DNA from 2 places in the Bacillus safensis genome. Region 1 is predicted to be linked to the other one. Evidence: a T-box and tRNA genes for the amino acid it is inferred to sense, from the RefSeq annotation. Region 1 holds a T-box; the other holds one or more tRNA genes.

Region 1 (15,119 bases):
GCCCATACTATGAGCCACAATATCTACTTTTTTGGCACCCGTTTTGTCTAACACATCTTTGACGAATCTCGATAGACGCGGACCATTGTTGCGGTTATTTCCTGTTTTGTCTATGAAATCAATAGCATATAATTGGTTTCGATCCCAGCCTTGTGTGGCCAAATAACTTTTAATAGAAAAAAAGTTATAAGAGGCACCGCCAATGCCGTGCACCATCACAACCGGATTATGCTCAGCCGCCTTCGCCTCTTTCGGCTGGATAAACGCCATTGAACCAATCACCAATGCAAGCGCAATGAGAATTTGCAAACTCCTTTTCTTAACAAACATCACTTTCATTCCCCCTTATTCATCTTATACGACTCTATTTTATACAAGAAAAATATGTCAGAAAAGTGAACAAGGTAATGTTTATGAGATGATTTTACAAAAATATAAATAATCAAAAAGCACCTTGGACTTTTTTAAATTAAAACAAAAAGACTACGAGACCTTCTTTCTTTCATATATAATATCAATAGACTAAGGAGGTTCTACTAGATGCTATTTACTCAAACACCTGCACCACCCTACTACGCCGCGATTTTCACATCAAAACGAACAAATGTCGAGCAGAAAGAATACGCTGCTGCTGCTCAAAAAATGGAAGAATTAGCGAAAGATCTAGATGGGTTTCTTGGAATGGAAAGTGTACGAGATGAACATGGTGTTGGAATCACTGTCTCTTACTGGGATTCATTAGAAGCCATCAAAGAATGGAAAGCACATACAGCACATCAGCGTGTTCAAAAAAAGGGAAAAAAAGATTGGTATGAATCCTATACAACCCGAATTTGTAAGGTAGAACATGCTTATACAAACAAAGATTCACTCCTTGAACAAGAAGCAGACGAATGAGCTACTTCTACATAAAAAAGAAAAGCACCTCAATGTATACGAACATTTGAGGTGCTTTTCCATGATGCTTACTGTTTCATAAAGATTTATTTATACGTCACGAGGAAGTATTTCTTTTTCCCTCTTCTTAAAACGGTAAATTGGTTTTCAATTCGGTCGTCAGCGGAAAGAACATAATCTTTATCTGTTTGTCTCTCTCCGTTGATGGAGACAGCACCATTTGTGATATCTTCACGCGCTTGACGCTTTGATGGAGACAGCTTTGATTCCACAAGGATATCGACTAGTGTTAATTCTTCTGTGCTGCTTTTCTCCATTGATGGAACATCCTTAAAGCCTACTTTCACTTCTTCAGCTGTAAGAGATTTGATCTCACCTTTAAATAGCGCATTTGAGATGTTAACAGCCTGTTCTAGTGATTCACGGCCATGTACAAGTGTTGTCACTTCCTCTGCTAAACGGCGCTGCGCTTCACGCTTTTCAGGTGCTGTTTGCACTTTTTCTTCGTACGATGCGATCTCTTCTTTTGATAAGAACGTAAAGTATTTTAAGTATTTCACGACATCACGGTCATCTGTGTTGATCCAGAATTGGTAGAACTCGTATGGAGACGTTTTTTCTTTATCTAACCAGATGGCGCCGCCTTCTGTTTTACCAAACTTTGTGCCGTCTGCTTTTGTGACAAGCGGCATCGTCAGACCAAATGCTTTTGCCCCTTCTGCTTCAGACTTACGGATCAGCTCAAGTCCAGATGTGATATTTCCCCACTGGTCACTTCCGCCGATTTGCAGCTTACAATTTTCATTTCTGTAAAGATTTAAGAAGTCTAAAGACTGAAGGATAACGTAGCTGAATTCTGTGTAAGAAATCCCTGTTTCGATACGTGAGCTCACGATATCTTTTGCCAGCATGAAGTTTACACCAAAGTTCTTTCCAACATCACGAAGGAACGTGATGACATTCATTTGGCTGATCCAGTCGTAGTTATTCACGATAACGGCTGGATTCTCCCCTGCTTCAAAATCAAGAAATTGAGACAGCTGTCCTTTGATTTTTTCTGACCACTGTTCGACGATTTCTGCTGGGTTGAGTGAACGTTCTGCTTTTTTGAAGCTAGGGTCGCCGATTAGTCCAGTTGCGCCGCCAACAAGAGCAATCGGATGATGACCTGCTTCTTGGAATCTGCGTAATGTTAAAATTGGCAATAGATGACCAATGTGTAAGCTGTCAGCTGTCGGATCAAAGCCGGAGTATAGTTTGATTTTTTCTTCTGCTAATAATTTTGTTAAACCTTCTTCATCTGTTTGCTGCTGAATTAATCCTCTGAACGATAGCTCTTCCATCAATTGACTCATTTCCAAATCTCCTTTTTTTACAATTCAACAAAAAAACGCCCCTTCGAATGAACGAAGGGACGATATATATCGCGGTACCACCCTGCTTAAAAGACAAAAAATCTCGTCTTTTCACTTACACTGATAACGGACAGATCCGTTCTTTCACTAATCAGGGCATGCTCCTTTTCGTAAAAGCGGTTCGTGAGGGTAATTCGAATATCTCTTTGTACTGACTCGCACCAGCCGTCAGCTCTCTTCAACAGGGAAAGATCATTCTACTGAATCTCAGTCAAAACCTTTTCATATTCAACTAATGTCATTTTTAACACACTTTTGATATCAAGTCAACTGATGAAAAAATTTAATCTTCCATTGTCGAAAGGTCGCCAGCAGGTAAATTCAGCTCCCACGCCTTTAGCACACGTCTCATAATTTTTCCGCTTCTCGTTTTCGGCAGTTTGTCTTTGAACTCAATTTCTCGCGGTGCCGCATGTGCTGCGAGTCCTTTTTTCACAAATGTACGAATCTCTTCTTTCAGCTCATCTGTCGGCTCATATCCGCTTCTAAGCGCTATAAATGCTTTAATAATTTCACCGCGGACCGGATCTGGCTTTCCAATGACACCAGCCTCCGCAATAGCTGGATGTTCGACCAGTTTACTTTCCACCTCAAATGGACCGACCCGCTCTCCTGACGTCATGATGACATCATCGACACGTCCCTGGAACCAAAAGTATCCGTCTTCGTCCATATAAGCTGAATCTCCTGAAACATACCAATCTCCCGGCATAAAGTAAGATTCATATTTTTCAGGATTGTTCCAGATCGTATGCATCATAGAAGGCCAGCCTTTTTTAATCGCAAGGTTGCCCATCCGGTATGGCGGAAGTTCATTTCCTGCATTATCAACAATTGCCGCTTCTACGCCTGGAATTGGTTTTCCCATCGAGCCTGGCTTGATGTCCATGCATGGATAATTACAAATCAGCTGTGCACCCGTTTCTGTCATCCACCAAGTGTCGTGAATTCTCTTGCCAAAAACAGCATCTCCCCAGCGGATGACTTCTGGATTAAGCGGCTCTCCCACACTTAAAACATGGCGGAGCGAGCTGAGGTCATATTTTTGAATGAGATCATCCCCTGCCCCCATGAGCATTCTAAAGGCGGTCGGGGCACTGTACCAAACAGTTACACCGAGTGATTCAATGGTTTCATACCACGTATCAGGATTAAACCGGCCGCCTAAAATCACATTCGTCGCCCCATTTAACCACGGTGAAAAAATACCGTACACTGTGCCTGTAACCCAGCCTGGATCAGCTGTACACCAGTAAACGTCATCCTCTTTCAAGTCAAGCACCCATTTACCAGTCTGGCCTTGCTGGACCATTGCACCATGGACATGAAGCACACCTTTTGGCGTACCAGTAGATCCTGATGTGTAATGAAGCAGGAAGCCGTCTTTTTCATCCATCCATTCAATCTCAAGCTCCTTTGCTGCCTCCTCAAACGCCTTTTCATAGTGAATTGTCCGCACACCATCGACGTCTTCGTTTTCACCGCCGACAATGACGACAGATTCAAGCTTCGGAAGCTCTGCAAATGGAATTCGCTCAAGCAGATCAGGTGTTGTCACGATCACCTTTGCCTCGCTATTCTCTAAACGGTCTTTGACAGCACCTTCCATAAATGCCTCAAATAACGGGCCAACGATCGCTCCAATTTTAACCGCACCAAGCAGAAGAAAATAGAGCTCAGGTGATCTTGGCATAAAGATAAACACGCGATCCCCTTTTTCTACATGTGCCTTTTCTCTGAATAGATTTCCCGCTTTATTTGTGTTGATTTTCATATCCCTGAACGTATACTTTTCATCCCGCTGTGAATCTTTGTAGTGAAGCGCCACCTTGTTCTGACGAAACGAGTCCGCATGTCTGTCAATCGCTTCATAGGCTGCATTTATTTTTCCTGTTTCATACCAGGAGAAGTTTTTTCTAGCTTCCTCCCATGAAAAATCTTTGTATGCCTGCTCATAATCATTTAAATGATAATCCCCTTTTACTGATGGTAGCGTTTCCAATTTCATCAAACAGTCCCCCTTTGCATACGTTTACAATGACCATTATAGTATAGATGACTTTTTTTCTCAATTTTTAAAAAACTTCTGATGAAACCGTTTTAATTATTGCAAGTTTTAAGATAGAATAGAGACGACTCACTAGAATTAGGGGCGGTGGATACGTGGAGCATCCTAAAACTTATTATTCAAAAACCATTGAGCGAGAAACAGGTTCCATCCTGGTTGAAGGACCGGTACCTGCATCAGAGCTTGCGAACTATACGTTTCATGAAGGACTAACGGCATTTCGCACGCCTGAGGAACAGAAACAAGCACTTGTTGAAATAGCAGATCTTCCAGAAGGACGTATTATCATTGCAAGAGCGAATGAGCTTGTCGTAGGCTATGTCACGTATTTGTATCCTGATCCACTTGAGCGCTGGTCAGAGGGCAAAATGGACAATTTAATTGAGCTTGGCGCGATTGAGGTCGCTCCTCCATTTAGAGGATGCTCACTTGGCAAGCATTTGCTTGATGTGAGCATGATGGATGAGCAAATGGAGAATTACATCATCATTACAACTGAATATTACTGGCATTGGGATTTAAAGGGGACAAAGAAAAACGTTTGGGAGTACCGCAAAATGATGGAGAAAATGATGAACGCAGGCGGTCTTGTCTGGTTTGCAACAGACGAGCCAGAAATCAGCTCACATCCAGCCAATTGTTTAATGGCCAGAATTGGGAAACATGTGAGTCCTGATTCGATCGAGCGTTTCGATCGTCTTCGCTTCCATCAGCGTTTTATGTATTAACGTTCAATTCGTTTTTTTGGCAAAGGGGATTGGTAAACAATGATGATTGAACAAATTATGGAGCGTGATGTGATCACGCTGCGAAAAACCGATACGATTGAAGAAGCCATTCAAAAAATGAGTGCACACCACATCCGGCATATCCCGATCGTATCTGATCAAGGGTCTGTCATTGGGATGGTGACAGATCGGGATATTAAAAATGCCAGTCCAAGTATTTTTGAAACAGAGAAAAGGAAGCTCTTTATTCAGCGGCCAGTAGAAGAGATCATGGTATTAGAGACGATCACGGCTCACCCGCTTGATTTCGTTGAGGAGATATCAAGTGTCTTTTTTGAGCACGGAATTGGCTGTCTTCCAGTGGTGAGACGCGGCAAGCTTGTAGGCATTATCACAAAAACAGATCTGCTTCGTACGTTTGTAAGACTGACAGGTGCAGATCAGCCTGGGTCGCACTTAGAGGTTGAAGTGGAGCAGATGACAGAAAGCCTCGCAGATATTACAGCCATTTTAAAGGAGCAGCATATTCAAATGCTGAGTGTGCTCGTGTACCCGCATGCCAATGAGGCATCTAAAGTGCTCGTATTCCGCCTTCAAACCATTCATGCAGATCATGTGACGAAGCTGATTCGCGCAAAAGGCTATAAAGTGCTCTGGCCTATGGAGCAGACGATCAAATGAAGGAAGCGACCTTTGTTTTTTCACCATCTTTTCAAACGTACCAATTTAACCAAGATCATCCCTTCAATCAGCTTCGTGTCTACTTAACTTATGATCTTCTTCAAAAAATGAAGGCGTTAACAGAGGATGAAATCGTTGCACCGCGTATGGCTACTCTGGAGGAATTAAAGCTCGTCCATACAGCAGATTATATCCAGGCTGTGCAGCGGGCAAGTGAAGGAAAGCTGTCTACGGCAGAGGGTGAACGATACGGTCTTGGCACTGAAGATACACCGATGTTCGCAGGCATGCATGAGGCGGCATCTCTCCTTGTTGGCGGAACATTAACAGCGGTTGACCAAGTGATGCTCGGTCATTCGCAGCATGCCCTCAATCTTGGTGGCGGGCTTCACCACGGATTCAAAGGGCGTGCATCTGGCTTTTGTATTTATAATGACAGCTCTGTGGCGATTCAATATATTCAAAAGACATATGGCGCTAGAATTTTATATATTGATACGGATGCTCATCACGGCGATGGTGTCCAGTTCAGCTTCTATGACGACCCAGAGGTATGTACAGTCTCCATTCATGAAACGGGACGCTACTTGTTCCCAGGAACCGGACAAGTACAGGAAAGAGGCCACGATAAAGGCTATGGCTATGCTTATAATATTCCACTAGATGCATTTACGGAAGATGAATCGTTTCTCGAAGCATACCGAACAGCAGTGACTGAGATTGCTGCTTTTTTTAAACCAGATGTGATTTTGACGCAAAACGGGGCAGATGCACACTACTATGACCCGTTAACTCATTTATCTGCCACCATGAAAATATATGAAGAAATTCCTAGACTTGCTCATGAGCTTGCGCATCAATATTGTGACGGCAAGTGGATCGCTGTTGGCGGAGGGGGATATGATATTTGGCGAGTCGTTCCAAGAGCGTGGAGCCGTATTTGGCTTGAGATGAAAGGCATTACACCGCCAGATGAGCTCCCTCAGGGCTGGATTCAGGCATGGAATAAGCAATCGCCTGTTGCCCTTCCACCTACATGGAAAGATCCTGACGATTTATATCCACCGATCCCAAGAAAAGCAGAAATCACAGAAAAAAATGCACAAACAGTAGAAAAAGCACTTATGCCTGTTAGAAGAGAAAAGAAAAAGGCATAAGAAAAGCAGGCTATCCCTCATAAGGTAGCCTGCTTTTTTTGCTTTATTTCGTTGATTGTCTTTCTTCAATTCTGTGCGGAAGCTCAACAATTTGATCGTCCACTTGTTCTTTGTTCATCAGCTTTGTGAGCAATCTCATCGCAACAGCACCAATATCATATGTCGGCTGTACAACTGTTGTCAGCTGAGGACGCACCATGAGAGAAAGTCTTGTGTTATCAAAGCCAATCACTTCTAAGTCTTCAGGAATAGATACCCCTCTGTCTTGTGCTCCATGAATGACACCTAGAGCCATTTCATCTGTAGCTGCGATAACAGCTGTCGGCTTGTCAGACTGCTCAAGCAGATGAGCAAGTGATTCAATTCCAGAATCATACGAGTAATCGCCTTCAGCGACGAGCGTATCGTCAAACGCTATGCCCGCTTCTTCAAGTGCTCGCTTATAACCTGCAAGCTTTCTCACGGAATTAATTGGTTCTGACATTGGACCAGAAACAAACGCAATTCGTTTATGTCCTTTTTCAACTAACAGCTGAACTGAGTCATAAATGGCCTGCTCATAGTTGATGTTGACGGATGGTGTTTGAGCCTGCTCTTCAACAGATGCTGCAAGAACAATCGGCACAGGAGAGCGCTTAAATTCTTCCACATGCACATCTGTGATATTTCCGCCCATAAAGACAATTCCGTCTACTTGTTTGCCGAGCATCGTATTTAACAAATGAAGCTCTTTATCTGTATTTTGATCTGAGTTGCTCAAAATAATGTTGTATTTATACATCGTAGCGATGTCTTCAATACCGCGTGCTAATTCCGAATAGAAGATACTAGAAATATCAGGGATGATGACTCCGACTGTCGTTGTTTTTTTACTTGCTAGGCCTCGAGCCACTGCATTCGGACGATAGCCAAGGCGGTCAATTGCTTCAAGCACCTTTTTTCTTGTTGTTGGTTTTACGTTTGGATTACCATTTACTACGCGTGATACCGTTGCCATACTTACATTTGCTTCTCTTGCTACATCATATATTGTAACATTATTCACATAAATCACTCCTTCAAATACACTTCATATCTATAGCATTCACCAATTGGATAGAGACATGTCAGATACGAGGAAAATAATATCCTATTTGTCATTAAAACGATGAAAAGAGACACATAATTTTTCAATCTACATCAAAATGACATTCTTTTATGAAATTATACACGTTTTTTTGTCATATGAAAACGTTCCCTTTCTTTTTATAACTAAATTAAACAAACTTTAATCAGCTTGTTACCTGTAAATTGAATCATATTTCATAAAAAAACATTGAGAACGCCAGCTATGACAATGATCTTAGCAGATTCTATCGAATTTTAAAAATGAAAACATTGTGAACAAGCACTTTTTAGGGTTGCAATGTGCTTTCTTCCTTTCATTCCCAAACTTCATGGTATTTCTCCATCAAAAAACCGCCGGGCAGTTATCCGGCGGCTATTTCTATCTATGATTACGCGTGAATATTCACAAGTGGTCTTAATGCATCTAACCATTTTTCGAATTGTGGAATGTCCATTTGCTGCGCTGAGTCAGACAGTGCAACAGATGGATCTGGATGTACTTCTGCCATGACACCGTCTGCTCCAATCGCAAGAGCTGCTTTTGCTGTTGGAAGGAGGAGATCTCTACGTCCAGTTGAGTGCGTCACATCAACGAAGACTGGTAGATGTGTCTCTTGTTTTAAGATTGGCACTGCCGAGATATCTAGTGTATTTCTTGTCGCTGTTTCGTATGTGCGGATACCGCGCTCGCAAAGGATGATTTGATCATTTCCTTGGGCGATGATGTATTCAGCTGCATTGATGAATTCTGAAATGGTCGCTGCAAGACCGCGTTTTAAAAGAACTGGTTTCTTCACGGAACCGGCTTCTTTTAATAGCTCGAAGTTTTGCATGTTACGTGTCCCAATTTGGATGACATCGATATGCTCAATCGCTTCTTCAATATGAGCAGGATTGACAATTTCACTAATGACAGCAAGACCGTATTCATCCGCTACACGCTTTAGAATCTTTAGACCGTCTACACCAAGTCCTTGGAAGTCGTATGGACTTGTGCGAGGTTTAAATGCGCCACCGCGAAGTAGTTTTAATCCCTGCTGTTTCGCTGCTGCCGCTACTTCTGCGACTTGCTCGTAGCTTTCAACGGCACATGGTCCAACGATGAAACGCTGCTTTCCATCACCGATCGCTTCCCCATTGATATTCACGATTGTGTTTTCTGGCTTTTTCTTACGAGAAACAAGAAGTGCTTTGCTGTGGTCATCTTCTTGAAGCTCTAGACCTGCTTTGAAAATCTCTTTGAAAATATGCTGAATCGTTGAGTTTTCAAATGGCCCATCATTTTCTTCAAGAATTTGGTTCAGCATTGTGCGCTCTCTGACAGGATCATAACGGTTGACACCTTGCGCTTCTTTTGCTTTTCCAATTTCTTTGACAATGTTTCCTCTTTCATTGATCAGTTTTAGAATTTGAAGATTTAGTTCATCTGCTTGCTGCCTCAATTTTTCTAGTTCATTGTTGCTCATTTTTGTCATCCTTTCCTCTGCCTGCTCTCGCTTTTTATTTTTTCATTCTTGCATGATAGGGTTTATTATAAACAAAGATTTCGGAATTGTCACGAAAATTTTCTTTATTACCCAAACGCTTTTAAGCGATAAAGTATTGTATGTAAGATTATAGCATACTTTTTGTTCAAGTAAACCTTTTTTATAAAAAAAACGTCAGCCGCTGCTGACGTTTCTTTCTTTTACAGATTATGTTCAAGCGCTTCTTTTGTAATGCTTGAGTGAGAAGCATGCCATTTTACTTTTCCACCGCTAAAGACGAGTGCCTGCGGACTTTCGTGCTTTACACCTGATTTTTCAGCCACGTAGGATGAAAGCTCTCTCGTGTTTTGAATTTGCAAGAAATACGTTGGCACGTCTTCATGTGCAGACGCAAATGCTTCAAACTCTTGAAAAGCCGCTTGGCTGATCGGACATGTCAAACTGTGCTTAAAAAAGACAAAGGTCCCATCTTGATTCGTTAGTTGATCAAACTGTTCTTCTGTTTCAATGAGTTGTTTTGACATGATGTTCTCCTTCTTCACTTCGAGCAGTGAGAGTTAGCCTTTAGTAGATTGTTCTACTTTTTCTTTGACATCTTTGATGCCGTCTTCAATTTCTGATTTTGCTTCTTGTGCTCTTACTTTTGCTTCATCTGCTACATCAGATGCTTCGCTTGCCAAATCCGCTGCCGCATCTTCTGCTTCATTTTTCACATGATTAGCTTTTCCAGCCGCACGCTCTTTTATGTCTTTCACTTTGTCTAAAATCTGGTTTGACTGCTCTGCTACAAGCTGAGACAATTCAGACGTTTTATCTTTTGCAATCGTCACATATTCAGTGCCTTTTTCTTTTGCATCTGTTGTGAGCCGGTCTGTTTTTTCTTTTAACGCATTCGCTTGGGTGTTCAAATCATCGCGAAGCTCTTTCCCTGACTTCGGTGCTAAAAATAATGCTGTTGTTGCACCAACAATTCCACCAATAAGTGTTCCGATCAAAAAGTCTTTGCTATTGATTCCGTCTTTGCTCATGATTATTCCTCCTATGCGAATATGGTTTATTTTTGATGTTTACGCTGTTTCCATTTTTTATAAATTTCAAGTGCTGCGTTACTCCAGCTTACCACATCCGTCACTTTTTCTTGATTTCTTTCAACGGATGAAGAAACCGCACCAGCTGCCTGCTTTATGCTTGTATTAAATTGGTTGATCGAGCCGCCAATTCCCTGCACCGCATCCACAACTGTGTTAAGTTTTGCTGATTTGTCTTGAATATCTTCAGCAAGCTGATTCGTCTTATGTAGCAACTGTGCTGTCTCTGTGGTGATGCCTTGCATCTGACCTTCAAGACCTTCTAAAGTTGATGCAACATTCTTTAATGTCAGCTGTAAGGATTTTAATGTTTTGGACAAATAGATGACAAGAATGAGGAAAGCAATTGCGATCAGTGCAACGCTTAGATATAGAATAATAATCATCTGATACCTCCTTTGCTGCGGGCATATTCAATTCATTACCCTCTCGTTGTATCATTCAAACATCGCCTAGAATGACCGATTGAATAATAATTCTACACTTATTCGCTAATTCCTGTCCACAGCGAACGAAAAAAAGCGCCGCATGTTGACACATTTAGCCCTTTTGTCACATTTTATTCAAAATAAAAAAAGTGCCGTGTGAAACGGCACTTTTTTAAAGCATTTATACAGCGACTTTTTCATAAGCACGCAAATACTTCTGAATGTCTCCTGCTCCCATAAAGATCAGAATCGCATCTTCGTGCGTTTTCAGCACAGATGTATCTTCTTCCTCAATTAATTGGGCCTGCGGGATTTTTTCTCGTAAATCTTCAATGCTCAGCTTCCCAATGTTTTCACGGGCTGAACCGAAAATATCACAAAGGTAGACATAGTCGGCTTTCTTTAGACTGTCAGCAAATTCACTTAAGAATTGCTGTGTACGTGTGAACGTATGCGGCTGGAAGACAGCCACAATATCACGGTCCGGATATTTTTGGCGAGCTGCTTCAATCGTGACTTCAATTTCAGTTGGATGATGTGCATAATCGTCAATTAAGACCTGCTCACCGACCACTTTTTCATTAAAGCGTCGTTTCACACCGCCAAATGTCGTTAATGCGCCTTTGATAAGCTCTACATCAATGGACTCATAGTGACATAATGCAATGACAGCTAACGAGTTGAGGACATTATGATTTCCGTAGGCAGGAATGTAGAAGGTATCATAAAACGTATTGCGTACAAATACATCAAATGTGGTACCTTCCGTATTTTTCACAACATTGCGTGCTTGGAAATCATTTTCTTCGTTGAAACCGTAGTACACAACAGGTACCTTCGCTTGAATCTTTGGCAGATGCTCATCATCACCGCAGGCAATAATGGCTTTTTTCACTTGAAGCGCCATGTTTTGAAACGCATCAAACACGTCATCAATATCCGAGAAATAATCAGGATGATCAAAATCAATATTGGTCATGATCGCATAATCTGGATGATAGCTGAGGAAGTGTCTGCGGTATTCGCATGCTTCAAAAACAAAATACTCGCTGTTTTCTTTCCCCATTCCAGATCCATCACCGATTAAGTACGAAGTAGGTTTGGCTGACTGCATGACGTGAGCAAGCAGTCCTGTTGTCGATGTTTTGCCATGAGCACCAGTAATCGCAACGTTTGTGAATGAATCCATGTATTCTCCAAGGAATTTATGGTAACGAATGACAGGAATCCCTTCAGAAAGGGCGCGTTCAATCTCAGGGTGTGTATCAGGGAATGCATTTCCTGCGATGACCGTCATCCCTGGCTGAATATTATCTGGGTCAAATGGTAGAATTTTAATATTTCGTTCTTCTAATGCTTTTTGTGTAAAGATATGTTTTTCGATATCCGATCCTTGGACAGTATACCCAGTATCATGAAGAATTTGGGCCAGTGGACTCATACCTGTCCCTTTTATTCCAACAAAATGATAAACAGTCATAATTGTACCTCCAACAAACGTCTATCTGACTTACAGTATATGACGCTCATTTCAATTTGCAACTTGTGATTTTGCCTCTAGCTGATCACAGATCGCAGCTCCAAATAAAGATTTTTTCCGATCTTCCTATTCTAATCAATATTAACTATGATTAGTATCCGACAACTTTCCCATTTCTAACACCTGTTTCCGCTTATTTTACATAAAAAAGCGCTCTGACAGACATGCGAAAAGCGTCCAATTACAAAATTGCACCTATGTGCTATCATACCATGTTTATGAAAAAAATGAAGTGGTTTGTTTAGATCAACTGTTCTAAGTCACTCAGTGTCATGAGCACTTCTCTTGGCTTACTGCCTTTCGCACCAGAGATCATCCCCTCGCGCTCCATCATGTCAATCAACCTGGCTGCACGGTTGTAGCCAATTCTAAATCTTCGCTGCAAACTTGATGTACTAGCGCTATTCTGCTCGATGGCAAAACGGCAGGCATCCATAAACAATTCATCTTCGTCTGTAATCGCAGAGCCCTGCAGCATGAGTTCCTCCTGTTCAAAAAGGAACACTGGCTTGCGCTGCTTTCTCACATGTGCCACCACTTGATCAATCTCACGGTCTGATACAAAGTTCCCTTGCAGCCTTGTCGGTTTGCCGGAGCCATTTTCTAAGAAGAGCATGTCTCCTTTTCCGAGAAGCTTTTCTGCACCTGCCATGTCAATGATCGTTCTTGAATCCACCTGACTTGAAACAGAAAACGCAATTCTTGTTGGAATATTAGCTTTAATGAGACCTGTAATGACATCAACAGAAGGTCTTTGTGTCGCAATCAATAAGTGAATGCCGCATGCTCTTGCTTTCTGTGCAATTCGGCAGATGCTTTCTTCGACTTCATTTGGTGCGACCATCATTAAATCAGCCAGCTCATCGATCACCACGACGAGATAAGGCAGTTTTTCTCCCATTTGTTTTTCTTTCACAAGCTCATTGAATCGTTTAATTTCTCTCACGCCAGAGTGTGCAAATAGTTCATAGCGTCTTTCCATTTCATCCACTACCCATTTCAGAGCAGCAGTTGCTGTCTTGGCATCGGTGATGACTGGACTCACAAGATGCGGAATGTGGTTATACGGCGCTAATTCAACCATTTTAGGATCAATTAAGAGCATTTTCACTTCATCTGGTGATGCTTTAAACATGAGGCTCACTAAAATCGTATTAATGCAGACGCTTTTTCCTGAACCAGTGGCTCCGGCAATTAAGCCATGCGGCATTTTTTGCAGATCAACCACGACAGGCTGGCCTGAAATATCTAATCCGAGTGCCGCTGTTAAAGGAGATGGATTGTCTCTAAACGCACTGCTTCTGATCATTTCTCTTAAGAACACCATTTTACTATGCAGATTTGGCACTTCGATCCCGATCGTGTTTTTCCCTGGAATCGGGGCTTCAATTCGAATATCCTTTGCGGACAAACTAAGTTTAATATCATCTGACAGGTTCGTGATTTTGTTCACTTTGACACCTGGTTCTGGATGTACTTCAAACCTTGTCACAGAAGGTCCCTGTGTGACGTGAACAACACTAGCTCTTACGTTGAAATTTTTAAGTGTCGCATTGAGCAGCTCAGCCCGCTCTTTCACCCATGTGCCGTCCTCTTCTTTTTGAGCTGGCGGTACGTCTAAAAGGGCGAGACTTGGAAAAACATACCCTTGTGTATCGGCTGCTTTCTTTTGTCCTTGCACGCGCTGATCGCTTTTTAACATCATGACATTAAACGGAACCGTAGAGGTTTGCCCGCTTGTGCGTTGTGGCTGCGGGGATGTCTGTTTTGGTTCTTCTTTCTTGACTTCATGCGTTTGTTCTTGCTGCTCTGTCTGCTCTATAACCGTTTCTGCCGCTTCAGATGCAGTTTGTTCCTCTGTTACTTGTTCTACTGGCATCACTTGATCTTCTTCAATTTCAGCTTCTTGGACCAGCTGATCTTCCTGCAGGTCATGTTTGACTGGCTCAGCTTCTTCAAATGCTGCCGCAGGCGCTTCTTCTTGTTTGTCTTCTATTGGATCAGCCGCTAGTTCTTCCACCGGTTCTGCTGAAATGTTTTCTGTTAACGCCGCTTCTTCTGATGGCATGTCTACTTCCATTTCAATCGCTGGCTGCGAAGGTTCCGGTGTTTCGAAGGTCAACATGTCTATTTCCTCAGTATGATCTTCAAACTGATGGACAGGCTCGTCCTTTATTTCTTCTTCATCACCGGAGACAGTCTGTTCCGGCTCAGACTCAACGGGCTGCTTCTGATAGACTTCTGCTTGCTGCTTATGTACATCAGCTTCATGATGATCTTCTGGCTCGTTTTCTTCTTGCTGGACGAACGGCTCGTCAGTTAAACGTTCCATCGTCGTTTGAACATGATCTTGATAAGCGAGTTCTTCTTGCAATGTATGCGGGGTTACTGCTGGCTCTTTGTCCGTTCTCTCTTCTGCTGACGCTGAAGCCATTTCCTCGATACGTTTTTCTTTCTGTATAGACGGGATGTTCATTTGCTGTCTGACATTCCGTTCACGCTCTGCCTCTTCTGATAACAGTG
Region 2 (15,119 bases), 1.2 Mb from region 1:
TGGCGAATGCAGCGCCGACCTGTCCTGCACCGCCCATAGCGAGAATTGGCAGAAGCGGGTCATCTCCAATTGAATTGATGAGTTCCATATGAATTGGTGTCAGCCCTTGGTGAAGTCCTGTTACAACAAGTGGGAGGAAGGTAGCACCAAGAACAAATCCTGCGAAAATTCCGCCCATATTCAATAGATAAGTCAGTCCTGAGGTGATGGCATCAGATATAAATCCGCCGACTGGCATGAAGACAACGTACGTGAAAATGCCTGTAATGAGCAGTGTGATGGTTGGTGTGACGATGATATCAAGTGATTGCGGGACGAAGCGTCTAATTCGGGTTTCCACAAGTGCCATAAAGATGGCGGCTAGAAGAACACCGATGAGTCCGCCTCTGCCTGGTAGAATATTTGTGCCAAATAACATAATGTCTGCGGAGGCTGGGTTAATAATGAGGATACCAGCTAATGCGCCTAATGCAGGAGAGCCTCCAAATTCCTTTGCGGCATTTGTTCCGACTAATATCCCGAGATAAGCGAAAAGTCCAGAACCGATAACCGTTAAAATAATCGCAGCTTGAGATTTTTCGTCAAGCCAGCCTGCTTGCACAATTGCTTTTGTTATTCCGGTAATCAGACCTGAGGCAACTAGTGCCGGAATAATTGGAATGAAAATGCTGGCAATCCGCCGTAAGAACAGCTTGAACGGTGTGCGGTTCTTTTGTGAAATGGCTTGCTTGTTTTTTTGTGCTTCGTTGTTTAAATCATAAGAGCCAGAGGCATTTAGCAGCTCTTCAAACGCACTTGATACTTGGTTGACAACGCCAGTGCCTAAAATGATTTGAAGCGTTTCTGCTTCGACGACGCCAATGACGCCATCGAGTTCTTTGATTGCTGTGATGTGAACTTTTTCATTGTCGATCGGTGTAATTCGGAGCCTTGTCATACAATGTGTATGGGAAGAGATATTTTCAGAACCACCACAGAGTGAAAGAATATCTTTCGCCAACTGCTGATATTTCTTTTGATGACTCATGTTGAATCCCCCTTTGATTTTCGTTTCATGGAGCGGATGGCATGCCTTGTCTTGTCAATATATTGCGCTGTCTCTTCATATTGACGAGAAGCTAAACTGAGGAACAAGACATCAATTAAGTAGAGCTGTGCCATTCTAGAGGAAGTGGCAGCACTGCGAAAAGGTGCTTCATTGGAACCGGACGTCGATAGGTGAACATCACATAAAGCAGAAACGCTTGTATGACCTGGATGTGTTAAAGCAATGGTTTTCACTTGGTTGTCTTTTGCAAGCTGAAGGGCTTGAATGATGTCTAACGTTTCTCCTGAAAAGGAGATACCAAACACAATGTCATTCTCTCCCGCATTTGCAATGACCGTAGATGCAATGTGCATGTCAGTGAAGGCTGTCGCTGCATAGTTAATTCTGAGAAATTTCTGCTGGGCATCAGCTGCGACGATGCCAGATGCACCAACACCGATAAAATGAATTTGATTTGCATGCAGCAGTAATTGAACAGCCTTTTCTAAAGCTTCTGGATTTAAAATAGAAGCGGTGTCCTTGATCGATTGAATCGAGTTTCCTGCTGTTTTTTGAATAATGGATTGAAGCGGTTCATCTTGTTCGATATCTCTGTAGCCTTGTTTATCGTCATGCATCAAATCTCCAGCGATCCGCATTTTTAAATCGTGATAGCCATCCAGCCCGAGAGATTTACAAAGACGGATGACTGCAGAGCTGCTTGCGCCGGCTGCCTGACTGATTTCGTGTACTGTACTTTTAATGACTTTGTCAGGATGGGCAAGGATATAGTCTGCAATGATTTTTTCAGATTGGGGAAGCTTTGATTTGATTGTGTGTAGTAGGGTAAGTCCACCTGCTGACATGAGCTCTGCCTCCTTTAGGATTGATAACGTGAGATCGCTTTGTCGATGTGGCCATTCGTTTTGTTGAGTAAATCTTTGGCTGTTTTCTTGTCTGTGTTTGTTTGGAGCATGACGATGGCCGTTTTGACTTCTAAGTCTGCTGCTTCAAGAGTCTTCACGGCTTGTTCGTAGGAAGCGTTTGTCACATGTTGAATGATGGTGATGGCGCGTTCTTTTAATTTATGATTGCTGACTTTTACATCAACCATCAGATTTTCATATACTTTGCCTTGTCTAATCATGACAGACGTGGAAAGCATATTTAAAATCATTTTATGAGCGGCTGCTGCTTTCATTCTTGTTGACCCAGTGATGGCTTCTGGTCCTACAATGACCTCAATGGCGCAATCTGCAAGCTCGCTAATTTCTGCTTGTTCATTGCAGCTGAGTGCTACTGTTTTAGCTCCAATTGACTTTGCATAGTTTAAAGCGCCGATGATATAAGGTGTCCTGCCGCTTGCGGCAATACCGACGACTGTATCTTTTGATGTCAGGTGGATGTGTACTAAATCCTGTTTGCCGGCTTCTTCACTGTCTTCCACATCTTCGGCAGCTTGAGAAAAGGCTGAGTCTCCGCCTGCCATGATGCCTACAATGACATCAGGTGAGACGCTATAGGTTGGGGGACATTCGACAGCATCCATTACGCCAATTCTGCCGCTTGTTCCGGCGCCTATATAAATGAGTCTGCCTCCATTTGAGATGGATTCATAAGCAAAGTCACTTGCTGTTTTGACATGTGGAAGTACAAGGTTGACTGCTTGAGCGACCTTCATATCTTCTTCATTGATCATCTGGAGTATTTCAAGCGGATCTGCTTGAGAAATTCCCATTGTGTTTGGGTTTCTTGATTCTGTTGTCAAAGAACGCAGTTGAGATGGCTGCATGTGACATACCTCCTTATTTCTTCATTTTCAGTATATTGAGTATGATATGAAATTTCAATATTATATTTGAATATTGAAATTATATTTCAGTTAAATTGTTGAACGAATAGGGAGTAAATAGTTAGAAAATAAAAAAAATAAAAATCCCCTTTACAAAAGGGGGACAACCTGTATATAATAACTTTTGTCAGCTTCACGGAAACAACAAACTTGACAAACTGGCCCGTTGGTCAAGCGGTTAAGACACCGCCCTTTCACGGCGGTAACACGGGTTCGAATCCCGTACGGGTCACCATGATGTGGAGGATTAGCTCAGCTGGGAGAGCATCTGCCTTACAAGCAGAGGGTCGGCGGTTCGAGCCCGTCATCCTCCACCATATGCCGGTGTAGCTCAACTGGTAGAGCAACTGACTTGTAATCAGTAGGTTGGGGGTTCAAGTCCTCTTGCCGGCACTGTTTTTTCTTTATCAATTCCATATGTGGAGGGGTAGCGAAGTGGCTAAACGCGGCGGACTGTAAATCCGCTCCCTCCGGGTTCGGCGGTTCGAATCCGTCCCCCTCCACCATTTTTGGGCTATAGCCAAGCGGTAAGGCAACGGACTTTGACTCCGTCATGCGTTGGTTCGAATCCAGCTAGCCCAGTTAAGACACCTTTTTGAAAAAGGTGTCTTTTTTTATGTTGGCAGAGGGACTGTATAACTATTCAAAATGTTGTCGAGTTGAGTCAGAAGGCATCAAGAAAGTAAAATATAAGCATGAACGGAAAGGGGATGTACATATGGGAGAGCAAAAGAAGGTCACGATTATTGGAGTTCCAATGGACTTGGGTCAAACGAGAAGGGGCGTCGATATGGGCCCGAGTGCGATTCGTTGTGCAGGCGTAAAAGAAAAATTGGAAACGCTCTCATTTGATGTAGAGGATCTTGGAGATATTCCAGTTGAACAAAGAGATGATGAGAAAGGTTTATATACAAGTGAAAAGCTGAAGAATTTGACGGAGAATGCTGGTGCAAATCAGCTGCTTGCTGAGAAGGTTGACAGTATTGTGCAATCTGGTTCGTTTCCGCTCATTTTAGGCGGTGATCACAGCATTGCGATAGGCACACTTGCTGGGGTAGCCAAGCATTATGAAAACTTAGGTGTCATTTGGTATGATGCACACGGGGATTTGAATACGGAGGAAACCTCTCCTTCTGGAAATATTCATGGCATGCCGCTTGCTGTCAGTCTCGGTTTTGGGCATGCAGATTTAACGAACATTGGTGGTTATTCGCCTAAATTGAAGCCTGAAAATGTCGTTATAATTGGTGCTCGATCTTTAGATGAAGGAGAGCGGGCATTGATTCGAGAGAAAGGCATTAAAGTGTATACGATGCATGAAATTGATCGTTTAGGGATGACAAGGGTGATGGAGGAAGCGATTGCGTATCTAAAGGAGAGAACCGATGGTGTCCATCTATCACTTGATTTAGACGGGCTAGATCCAGCGGAATGCCCTGGTGTAGGTACTCCGGTAGCAGGCGGCATTAGTTACCGGGAGAGTCATCTCGCAATGGAGCTTTTAGAGGAGGCAGGTATTTTAACGTCTGCTGAATTTGTGGAAGTAAATCCGGTTTTAGATGAGAAAAACAAAACCGCTGAAGCGGCAGTTGCGTTAATTGGTTCATTAATGGGTGAAAAGCTATTGTAGGTAGAGCGGGACTTGTTCCCGTTCTTTTTTGTTTTGGGAAAATTTAAGGATATGTTAAGGTTTTTACCGGTTGATAAGCGTAACACACTGTCAAAAATTTGTTACACTATTTTTTAGAGGAGAATGAAACCTTTTGGAAAGAGGTTCGTATACATAAAGACCGGTGAAGGCAGAGGTTGAATATACTATGGACACAATGATTAAAAAGAGAATTAAGCAAGTGAAAAAAGGCGACCAGAACGCATTTGCAGACATCGTAGACCTGTATAAAGACAAAATTTATCAGCTGTGCTACCGTATGCTTGGGAATGCACATGAAGCGGAGGATATTGCGCAGGAGGCGTTTATTCGAGCCTATGTGAATATCGAAAGCTTTGATGTGAATCGTAAGTTTTCCACGTGGCTGTACCGCATTGCAACCAACCTGACCATCGACCGTATTCGCAAAAAAAAGCCGGATTATTATTTAGATGCAGAGGTGGCAGGAACAGAAGGATTAAATATGTATTCTCAAATTGCTGCTGATGGCATTTTGCCAGAGGATGAGGTGGTATCTCTTGAATTATCGAGTACCATTCAGCAAAAAATTCTAAGGTTACCCGACAAATATCGTTCAGTCATCGTATTAAAGTATATTGATGAACTCTCGTTAAAAGAAATTAGTGAGATTCTAAATATACCAGTTGGTACGGTGAAAACGAGAATACACAGGGGTAGAGAGGCTCTCCGGAAACAGTTGAGAGACCTTTGAGTGAGGTGATTTTGATGAGCTGTCAGGATAGAATCGTCCAGCTTATGCATCAGTATTTAGACGGGGACATTGAGCCCCAAGACGAAAAAGAATTAAAAAGCCATCTGCAATCGTGTGAGGAGTGCCGTACTCATTTTCAACAAATTGAGAAATCCATCGCGCTAGTGCAGAGTACATCTCATATAGAAGCACCATCTGATTTCACTGCAAAGGTGATGGCAGGTCTTCCAAAAGAGAAAAAGCGTGTGTCGGTTCAAAGATGGATCAAAGCTCACCCGCTGATGGTAGCCGCTGCCCTCTTTCTCATTTTAATGGGAGGCAGTCTGTTTACGAGCTGGAATACCGATCATAATTTCAGTGTGTCAAAGCAGCCGAATCTCGTCGTTGAAAATGATACAGTGACCGTACCTAAAGGGGAAACCGTAAAGGGTGACATCACTGTCAAAAATGGCAAGCTGATTGTAGAAGGCAAGGTTGATGGAAATGTCACCGTCGTCAATGGGGAACAGCTGACTGCTTCTGCCGGACAAGTCACTGGTCAAATTAATGAAATTAATGAAGTGTTTGATTGGATCTGGTACAAAATGAAATCAACAGCACAAAACGTGATGCGGGTCATTGGTCCAGAGGAGCAAAAGTAACTCAAGCGGTTTAAGAGCAGTCTCTAAGGGGGGCTGCTCTTTTTCTATACATTGCTGAGATTCAAGCATACTAGCAAGTCAGCCAGATATGGCAACTATTTTCCTTGCTGAAACAAAATGTGGTATAATAGCCACGCTATGTATTGATACATAGGCTCTTTTTTTATTAAAAAATGCATCAAACGAAGAATAACTGAAAATTCTGGAGGACGAGGAAATGGCTTTAGGGGATATTCCTTTTTTGCAGTACCTCGGTAATGCTGTTGATATTCTCGTTGTTTGGTATGTGATATATAAATTAATGATGGTCATCCGCGGAACAAAAGCGGTTCAGCTTTTAAAGGGAATTGTGGTCATTGTTCTCGTCAGGATGGGAAGTGCGTATCTCGGTCTTAACACACTTCAATGGCTGATGGATCAAGCGATTACGTGGGGATTCCTTGCGATCATTATTATTTTTCAGCCAGAGCTAAGGAGAGCGCTTGAGCAGCTTGGGCGCGGCCGTTTCTTCTCAAGAAGCGGGACACCTGTAGAGGAACAGCAGCAGAAAACGATCGAGGCAATTACAAAAGCAATTAACTATATGGCGAAACGCAGAATCGGCGCGCTGCTGACAATTGAGCGCGATACCGGAATGAATGATTACATAGAGACAGGAATTCCTTTGAATGCAAAGGTGAGTTCAGAGCTGCTCATTAATATTTTCATTCCGAATACACCGCTTCATGACGGTGCTGTCATTATGAAGCGGGATGAGATTGCAGCTGCAGCTTGCTATTTACCGCTGTCAGAAAGCCCTTTTATCTCTAAGGAGCTTGGGACGCGTCATAGGGCGGCAGTCGGAATTAGTGAAGTGACAGACAGCTTAACTGTCATCGTTTCTGAGGAAACTGGCGGTATTTCTGTCGCAAGGAATGGTGATCTCCACCGAGAATTGACAGAAGAAGCGCTTGAAGAAATGCTGATTGCTGAATTTAGTAAGAACAGCAAAGATGCTTCCTCGACCAAATGGTATTGGAGGGGCAAGAAAAATGGATAAGATTTTGAATAATCGCTGGGCCGTTAAGCTTCTTGCATTGGTCTTCGCTTTATTGCTGTATGGTGCAGTCAATTCAGCGCAAGCGCCCACGCCGAAAAAAATCGGTGAATCCTTTTTCCCAACATCGACGACAGATGAAGCAACTTTAACCGACATTCCTGTTAAAGCGTATTATGATGACGAGAAGTACGTCGTCACTGGTGTGCCGCAGACAGTCAATGTCACGATTAAAGGATCAACTAGTGCTGTGAAAACAGCAAGACAAACAAAGAATTTTGAAATTTACGCAGACATGCAGAACTTATCGACAGGTACACATAAAGTGGAGCTGAAGGCAAGAGATGTATCGAAGGGACTCACACTATCGATTAATCCATCTGTGACGACTGTGACGATACAAGAAAAAACGACAGCTGAATTTCCTGTTGAAACCGAGTTTTATAATCAAAATAAAATCAAAGACGGCTATTCACCTGAACAGCCCATTGTGAATCCGAAAAAGGTCACAGTTACTGGATCAAAGGACGTCATCGACAAAATTTCTGTCATTAAAGCTTTTGTGAACTTAGAAGATGTCGATCAGCAAATTGAAAAAGAAGCGAAGCTCACTGTGTATGATAGCAGCGGGAATGAGCTGCCAGTTGAAGTAAGTCCGTCCGTGGTGGATATTACGGTCCCAATCTCAAGCCCGAGCAAAAAGGTTCCTTTTAAAATTGAGCGGACGGGCAGCTTGCCAGAAGGGATCAGCATCTCAAGCATTGAGACAAGCCCGAGTGAGGTCACAGTGTACGGCTCTCAAAAGGTGCTGGATGCACTTGATTTTATTGATGGCGTCAAGCTGGACTTAAGCAAGATCAAAGATGATACGGAGATTGATGCCGATATTCCCCTGCCAGATGGTGTGAAAAAGGTATCACCCGAAACTGTTAAGATCAAAGTGAAGGTTGCAACAGCTGAAGAAAAAAAGATCGATAATGTACCGATTTCTGTCGTGGGTTTGAGCAAGGATCTCACATCTGATTTTGTGAGCCCCTCTTCTGGACGGCTCACGTTAACAGCAAAGGGATCAAAGAGTGCGATTGATAAACTAAAGGCTTCAGATGTTGAAGCCTATATCAATGCAGGGGACTTGAACGAAGGAACCCATGAGGTCAAAGTTCAAGTGAATGGTCCTCAAAATGTGACTTGGACATTATCGAGATCAAAGGTCAAAGTGAAACTCACTTCTACTGATACAGAGGATCAGCCGGCGTCTACGAATGATCAGAAGGATCAATCATCTGATGAAGATGATCAGGATGAGAAGAGTAAAGAAGAATCCACGCAAGATAAGGCAAAGAAAGAATCGAGTCAAAGACAGCGGGTCAAAGAAGATAAAAAAGAGGACGAAGCGTCCTCTTGAATGGTAAAAAAGGAGCGATTGAAACATGGGCAAGTACTTTGGAACTGATGGTGTAAGGGGTGTAGCGAATAGCGAATTAACGCCAGAGCTCGCATTTAAAGTTGGGAGATTTGGCGGCTATGTGCTCACGAAGGATAAAGAACGTCCAAAGGTACTCGTTGGTCGAGACACACGTGTATCTGGTCATATGTTAGAAGGAGCGCTTGTTGCAGGCTTACTTTCAATTGGAGCCGAAGTGATGCGTCTAGGTGTGATCTCAACACCTGGTGTGTCTTATTTAACGAAGGCAATGGATGCTGAAGCGGGTGTCATGATTTCTGCTTCACACAATCCAGTTCAAGACAACGGCATTAAATTCTTCGGCGGTGACGGCTTTAAGCTGTCAGATGAACAGGAAAACGAAATTGAGCAGCTGATGGATCAGCCAGTCGATCAATTACCACGCCCAGTTGGAGCCGATCTTGGAACGGTGAACGACTACTTTGAAGGCGGTCAGAAATACCTGCAATTCTTAAAGCAGACAGCGGACGAGGATTTTATAGGTATTCACGTGGCGCTTGACTGTGCACACGGTGCAACCTCTTCTCTAGCGACACATTTATTTGCAGATTTAGATGCTGATGTGTCCACAATGGGAACATCTCCAAACGGATTGAATATCAATGATGGTGTAGGTTCCACTCATCCAGAGGCACTTTCTGCTTTTGTGAAGGAGAAGGGTGCAGATATTGGTCTTGCGTTTGATGGTGACGGTGACCGTTTAATTGCAGTCGATGAAAAAGGTGATATCGTAGACGGCGATCAAATTATGTACATATGTGCACGTTATTTGAAGGATGAAGGCCGGTTAAAGGATGACACCGTCGTGTCAACGGTCATGAGTAACCTTGGTTTCTATAAAGCGCTTGAGAAACAAGGCATTAAGAGCATTCAAACAGCTGTTGGTGACCGCTATGTGGTCGAAGCGATGAAAAAGGACGGCTATAATGTCGGCGGTGAGCAGTCAGGCCATTTGATTTTCCTTGATTACAATACGACAGGTGATGGCATGCTTTCTGCGATCATGCTTGTGAATACGCTCAAAGCGACAGGGAAAACATTATCAGAGCTTGCAGCGGAAATGGAAAAGTTCCCGCAGCTATTAGTGAATGTGAAAGTGTCTGATAAATATAAAGTAGAAGAAAATGAAAAAGTAAAAGCGGTGATCCAAGAGGTCGAAAAAGAGATGAATGGTGACGGCCGCATTCTTGTTCGTCCATCTGGAACAGAGCCGCTTGTACGTGTCATGGCAGAGGCGAAAACAAAAGAGCTGTGTAATGAATATGTGGCTCGAATTACAGCTGTTGTGAAAGAAGAAATGGGTATTGAGTAATAGATGAAAGCAAATCGCAAAACTGCGGTTTGCTTTTTTTTTGAATAAACGACATAAATGGATGGATTTGTACGAATCTTATAAGCGAGGGCAATTTGCCGCTGTCTTCATACATAGGAGAGCACATCAAAGGTAGAACGAGACAAGCCTCATCGCATATAGTGTATGGAGGTCTCACTTTCTCAAATGAAGGGGATCACCCGCTAAATTGTGATTGACGGAGGTCAGACCTTATAGTACAATCATCCTTGTGTTACTGGATTTTTATTCTATGAGGAAAGGCAGGGTAGATGTTCAGAAACTCTCTTATAATTATAGCGCCCGAACTAAGCGATCGGACGAAAGATGCTTAGTTGACGAGGATGGAGGTTATCGAATTTTCGGCGGATGCCTCCCGGCTGATCAAAAAAAGAGATCACAGCCGTAAGTGTTTCTTTAAACCAAAGAGGTGACTCTTTGAACAAAGGGAATACACATGATCTCCCAAAATAAACATGTAGAGAGGGACGAAGAAATGTCCCTTCTATTTTAGTAGGCTTTCTTTGTCCCTTTCACATGATCGGGAGGAAGAATATTTATGTGTGGAATTGTAGGTTATATTGGTCAGAATGATGCGAAGGAAATCTTATTAAAAGGTTTAGAGAAGCTTGAGTACCGCGGGTATGATTCAGCAGGTATCGCTGTGGCAAACGAAGATGGCGTGCATGTGTTCAAAGAAAAAGGACGTATCGCTGAGCTTCGTGAAGTCGTGGATGCAAACGTGGCATCTTCAGCAGGAATCGGACATACACGCTGGGCAACTCACGGTGTACCAAGCCATCTAAATGCGCATCCGCATCAAAGTGCTTCTGGCCGTTTTACGCTTGTTCATAACGGTGTCATCGAGAACTATGTACAATTGACACGCGAATATTTACAAGACGTCACACTAAAAAGCGACACAGATACAGAGGTTGTTGTTCAAGTCATCGAACAATTTGTAAACAGAGGTCTTGATACAGAAGAAGCTTTCCGTCAAACGCTTCTTCAACTAAAAGGCTCTTACGCAATTGCCCTTTTCGATAACGAAAACAAAGAAACAATCTATGTGGCGAAAAACAAAAGCCCATTATTGGTTGGTTTCGGCGAAGATTTCAACGTTGTGGCTTCTGACGCAATGGCGATGCTTCAAGTAACAAACGAATATGCGGAATTAATGGATAAAGAAATGGTCATTGTCACAAAAGACGAGGTTATTATTAAAAACCTTGACGGTGATATCATGACACGTCCTTCTTATATCGCTGAGCTTGATGCAAGCGACATTGAGAAAGGCACATATCCTCACTACATGTTAAAAGAAACGGATGAACAGCCGCTTGTTATGCGCAAAATCATCCAAGAATATCAAGACGAAAACGGCAAGCTGTCAGTTGCTGGCGATATCGCAAGCGCAGTAGCAGAAGCAGACCGCATTTACATTGTGGCTTGCGGAACGAGCTACCATGCTGGACTTGTCGGTAAACAATACATTGAAGACTGGGCAAAAGTACCTGTAGAAGTCCATGTAGCAAGTGAATTCTCTTACAACATGCCGCTTCTATCGAAAAAGCCGTTGTTCATCTTCCTTTCTCAATCTGGAGAGACTGCGGACAGCCGTGCTGTACTTGTTCAAGTCAAAGAACTTGGTCATAAAGCATTAACGATCACAAACGTACCAGGATCTACGCTTTCTCGTGAAGCGGACTTCACATTGCTTCTTCATGCAGGACCAGAAATCGCAGTGGCTTCAACAAAAGCCTACACAGCTCAAATCGCTGTACTTGCAATCCTTGCATCCGTTGCAGCTGAATTAAATGGTCAATCTCTTGACTTTGATCTTGTGAAAGAGCTTGGGATTGTAGCAAACGCAATGGAAGCCCTTGTGGATCAAAAGGATGAAATGGAACAAATCGCTCGTGATTTCTTCACAGTGACACGTAATGCATTCTTTATCGGAAGAGGACTTGACTACTATGTGTGCCTTGAAGGTTCACTGAAGCTAAAAGAGATCTCTTACATCCAAGCAGAAGGCTTTGCTGGAGGAGAACTCAAACACGGCACAATTGCTTTAATTGAAGAAGGCACACCGGTCATTGCCCTTGCAACGCAAGAGCACGTGAACCTCAGCATTCGTGGTAACGTCAAAGAAGTCGTTGCACGCGGAGCAAACCCATGTGTCATCTCACTAAAAGGCCTAGAAGACGAAGGCGACCGTTTCGTCCTTCCAGCTGTACACCCAGCACTTGCACCACTTGCATCTGTTGTCCCATTACAGCTGATCGCTTACTACGCAGCCCTTCATCGCGGGTGTGATGTGGATAAACCACGTAACCTTGCGAAGAGTGTGACGGTGGAGTAGGGTTAATTTTACTAAAGAAACACCCCTTAGAGAATTTGTTAAAGGGGTGTTTTTTGGTTCAGGTTATCTTTATTTGCGAATAATCACCATTTTCAAAGCGTTTAAGGAGATTTTCAATCTTTTTTATGGATGTTAATGATTGACTATAAACTCCCAGCTCTTTTAATAAAGAGATGTTCTCTATTTTGTAAACAGGTACTTCCCAATTATGTAATTTACGTTTTATTAAGTTACCTTTAATTAAAGAAGTCAATGTATTTTGGTGAATCGGAGGTAAATCCCAAAAATCAAAATCAGCTATTTCTAATTTCTCAATAAGATTTTGTTCGTCATTAATACTATATTGTTGGCCAATATGATTAATCTCATCATGCTGTTCATATTCCAATAACAACTTCATAGTAGACATGAGTTGTAATACCTTTGATGGTTCATCGCCATGCCCCAAGTGCTTCATAAATCGCTTAATGGCAGGTTCAACATAGAATTGATTAAAATGATATGGTTTTAACTCTTCGAAAAGCCGATATAATATGCTTTCCCACTCACTGTTATAGATATAGTATTCTCCAAATTCAGGATAAAATAGTTCGGATAATTCTTTTCCATTCTCCAGTTTTATTTGTTTAATTTTTTTTGAGTTTTCACCCCATATTTCAGGGTAGATTTCAAGTAATTCATCATCATCAACGCTAAAACATAAACTCATCGAAAAGCAAGCGACGAATAATGGAATATGAATAAATTGTAACCACTGTTCATCCTCTAATATTAAATGGTCATAAACAATATTTTTGAGTGAAGGATTATCTGCTAAATGATCTCTATAAATGTTACTTTTTAAAAATTCTCCTTTTCGGAATAAAGGTTTTTCCCGATACATGAATGAATAAAATGAATCAATACAAAAGTTAGCTAAATTTATTAATAATGTGGAATCACCTTGAGTTAAATGGGTTAACATCTTCATATATAAGTCGCTTTCTCTCTCAGGCATCATTGAACCGTCTTTTTCTAACGTTGAAATTAACAAATTCAAAGATTCTTTCGTATTTAGTAATTGGTAGATGTAAACTGGTGAATAATTGTCTAATGTGAGAATTAGTTTATCTTTGACCACATTCGAAAGTTTGCTTTTAGATATAAGTTCGATAACTTCATCGTTTTCTATTAATGCCTCTTCTTTTCCATACATCCAATCATATGCGTTATATTTTACTGTATTTAGGTCATGTTCACTTGAATTATCCTCAGTTGGCAAATGACTGTTCGTTATTGAATAGTCATTATTTATTCGTGTAGGAGAACGACCATATAAAAGCTCAATTTCTTTATCCATTTCTATTGAGTATTGAACGCTAAAAAAATCACATAATTCAGGTATGCTATCAATTAACATATCTAATTCTACATCCATGGAGTTTTCATCTAAAAAATCTAACTCTGAAAAAATTAATTGTTTTATATTTTTTCTGATTTTTGAGTTAAAAGATTCATAAAATATTTCGTACTCCTTAGGAAATATTTCTCGAAAACGCTCCATTGCTTTATAATGAAACACACTAAAGGCGTTTTTGAAGTATTTATTTATTAATTTATAACCGTTAAAAGCCATTCCAATATTTGTGCAACTTACGATATAATCAGGTAAATTATGCAAATCATTATATCGATATTCTTTAGGATCATTACTCCCCATATCAATACAGTACTGATTGATTTTATACTCTAAAAATTTATAAAGTCTCGGTTGTTTTTGATTTTGTGTTAGATAAATTCTAAGTAAATCAAAGAATCTATCTAAGCTCCCCTTTTCTAGTTCTAAAATATCAATATTGTATATATTATCGTTTTCTGAAAAACTATTTGTATAATCATCATAATGTTCTATGCAACTTTGTATGATCTGTTCACTAATATTTGAACTACAAGAAGGTGATATATTTTTAAGTAGAAAAAATAATTGATTATAGAAGGAGCAGCAAGGCAGTAGTTTAGGAATCCATTGTTCACAATTCTCTTTCAAGAAGTCAAGCAGAAAATCTTGTGCTGATGGGTTTATAAAATATATAAAGATATCATCATACTCATCATCATAAACGGTCTTGATCATGGTTTCTTCAAGTTCTCTAAGACTCTCACTTAAATTCTTCGTATGCGTTTCATTGAAATAATAATGTAAAGAATTTTTGTAGCCGACTTCTACATCCTCTTGTAATGAAGGTGTTGAAGTAATTAGTAGTAAAAAAGCTAAAAACTTTGCTTCGTTAGATAAATTATCAAAAATATCTCTCCAAAAATCACTTGGACAATCTAAATAATTTAACAATCGATTTAAGTAATCTTCTGGTGTTTCATAATTTTGAGGTTTTTGATCTAAAAATAGTGATAGTACCCTTGGATTATAATTGTCGTGATATACAATTTTATCTGTGTGAAGATGCAAATAGTTAACATGCTCATAGTTTAGTTTTGAGTAGTAGAGACGACTAAATAAAATACTTGCTTTTTCACTCTCTGAGTATGCTTCCAAGTTGCAAATTAAGGTATAGTTATCAAATACTTTTTTTAGTAAAGGGCTTTTATGAATGAGTTGTTGAAGAATATATTCTCTTGTTGTAATAATTAATCTTGTATCATTAGGAAAATTTTCGATATCCTTTATTAACTTAGCTAAGCGTTCTTCTTCTTTTTTATTCTTTTCTTTTTCGAGGATACTTCCCCAGTAATCATCTAAAATAAAAACTTGTATTTGGTCTTCATCTAACATACTGTATATATCATCGATTGAGTATACCCATCTAAATCCGTTTAATTGATCTTGATACAAATGGGCTAAAGCTAGAATTTGAGCGATAGTTGTTTTTCCAACACCTGGTTCTCCGGAAAGTATGATAGTTCGGTTAATGTCCCAATTTGTAACTGCTGATCTATAGACTTTTGAGGGTATAAAAGTTTTTGCTGTTTTACAAGCATCTTTTAATCTATAGGCAGACTCTCTATAAATACGACTATGTAGATATTC

What was found. A T-box is a leader RNA that pairs with one kind of tRNA and senses whether it is charged. The one in region 1 lies ahead of tyrS (tyrosine--tRNA ligase), so its partner is inferred to be a tRNA-Tyr.
Region 2: it encodes a tRNA-Tyr, which carries the amino acid that the T-box ahead of tyrS (tyrosine--tRNA ligase) is inferred to sense. The anticodon was not compared.

What each region holds. Positions count from the first base shown of each region.
Region 1 is NZ_CP154909.1:2,620,626-2,635,744, forward strand. It holds gene AAYR28_RS13415 (esterase/lipase family protein) at 1-270, opposite strand, end outside; gene AAYR28_RS13420 (antibiotic biosynthesis monooxygenase family protein) at 541-897, shown strand; gene tyrS (tyrosine--tRNA ligase) at 984-2,252, opposite strand; T-box leader at 2,305-2,536, opposite strand; gene acsA (acetate--CoA ligase) at 2,596-4,320, opposite strand; gene AAYR28_RS13435 (GNAT family N-acetyltransferase) at 4,476-5,108, shown strand; gene AAYR28_RS13440 (CBS and ACT domain-containing protein) at 5,148-5,789, shown strand; gene AAYR28_RS13445 (acetoin utilization protein AcuC) at 5,786-6,946, shown strand; gene ccpA (catabolite control protein A) at 6,990-7,991, opposite strand; gene AAYR28_RS13455 (bifunctional 3-deoxy-7-phosphoheptulonate synthase/chorismate mutase) at 8,443-9,519, opposite strand; gene ytxJ (bacillithiol system redox-active protein YtxJ) at 9,741-10,064, opposite strand; gene AAYR28_RS13465 (YtxH domain-containing protein) at 10,098-10,568, opposite strand; gene AAYR28_RS13470 (DUF948 domain-containing protein) at 10,595-11,014, opposite strand; gene murC (UDP-N-acetylmuramate--L-alanine ligase) at 11,238-12,536, opposite strand; gene AAYR28_RS13480 (DNA translocase FtsK) at 12,838-15,119, opposite strand, start outside.
Region 2 is NZ_CP154909.1:169,560-184,678, forward strand. It holds gene AAYR28_RS00980 (PTS transporter subunit EIIC) at 1-1,027, opposite strand, end outside; gene AAYR28_RS00985 (MurR/RpiR family transcriptional regulator) at 1,024-1,893, opposite strand; gene murQ (N-acetylmuramic acid 6-phosphate etherase) at 1,908-2,819, opposite strand; tRNA gene AAYR28_RS00995 (tRNA-Glu) at 3,040-3,114, shown strand; tRNA gene AAYR28_RS01000 (tRNA-Val) at 3,121-3,196, shown strand; tRNA gene AAYR28_RS01005 (tRNA-Thr) at 3,200-3,272, shown strand; tRNA gene AAYR28_RS01010 (tRNA-Tyr) at 3,301-3,385, shown strand; tRNA gene AAYR28_RS01015 (tRNA-Gln) at 3,390-3,461, shown strand; gene rocF (arginase) at 3,598-4,509, shown strand; gene sigW (RNA polymerase sigma factor SigW) at 4,697-5,260, shown strand; gene rsiW (anti-sigma-W factor RsiW) at 5,275-5,901, shown strand; gene cdaA (diadenylate cyclase CdaA) at 6,119-6,940, shown strand; gene AAYR28_RS01040 (CdaR family protein) at 6,933-8,342, shown strand; gene glmM (phosphoglucosamine mutase) at 8,368-9,714, shown strand; gene glmS (glutamine--fructose-6-phosphate transaminase (isomerizing)) at 10,292-12,094, shown strand; gene AAYR28_RS01055 (restriction endonuclease) at 12,153-15,119, opposite strand, start outside.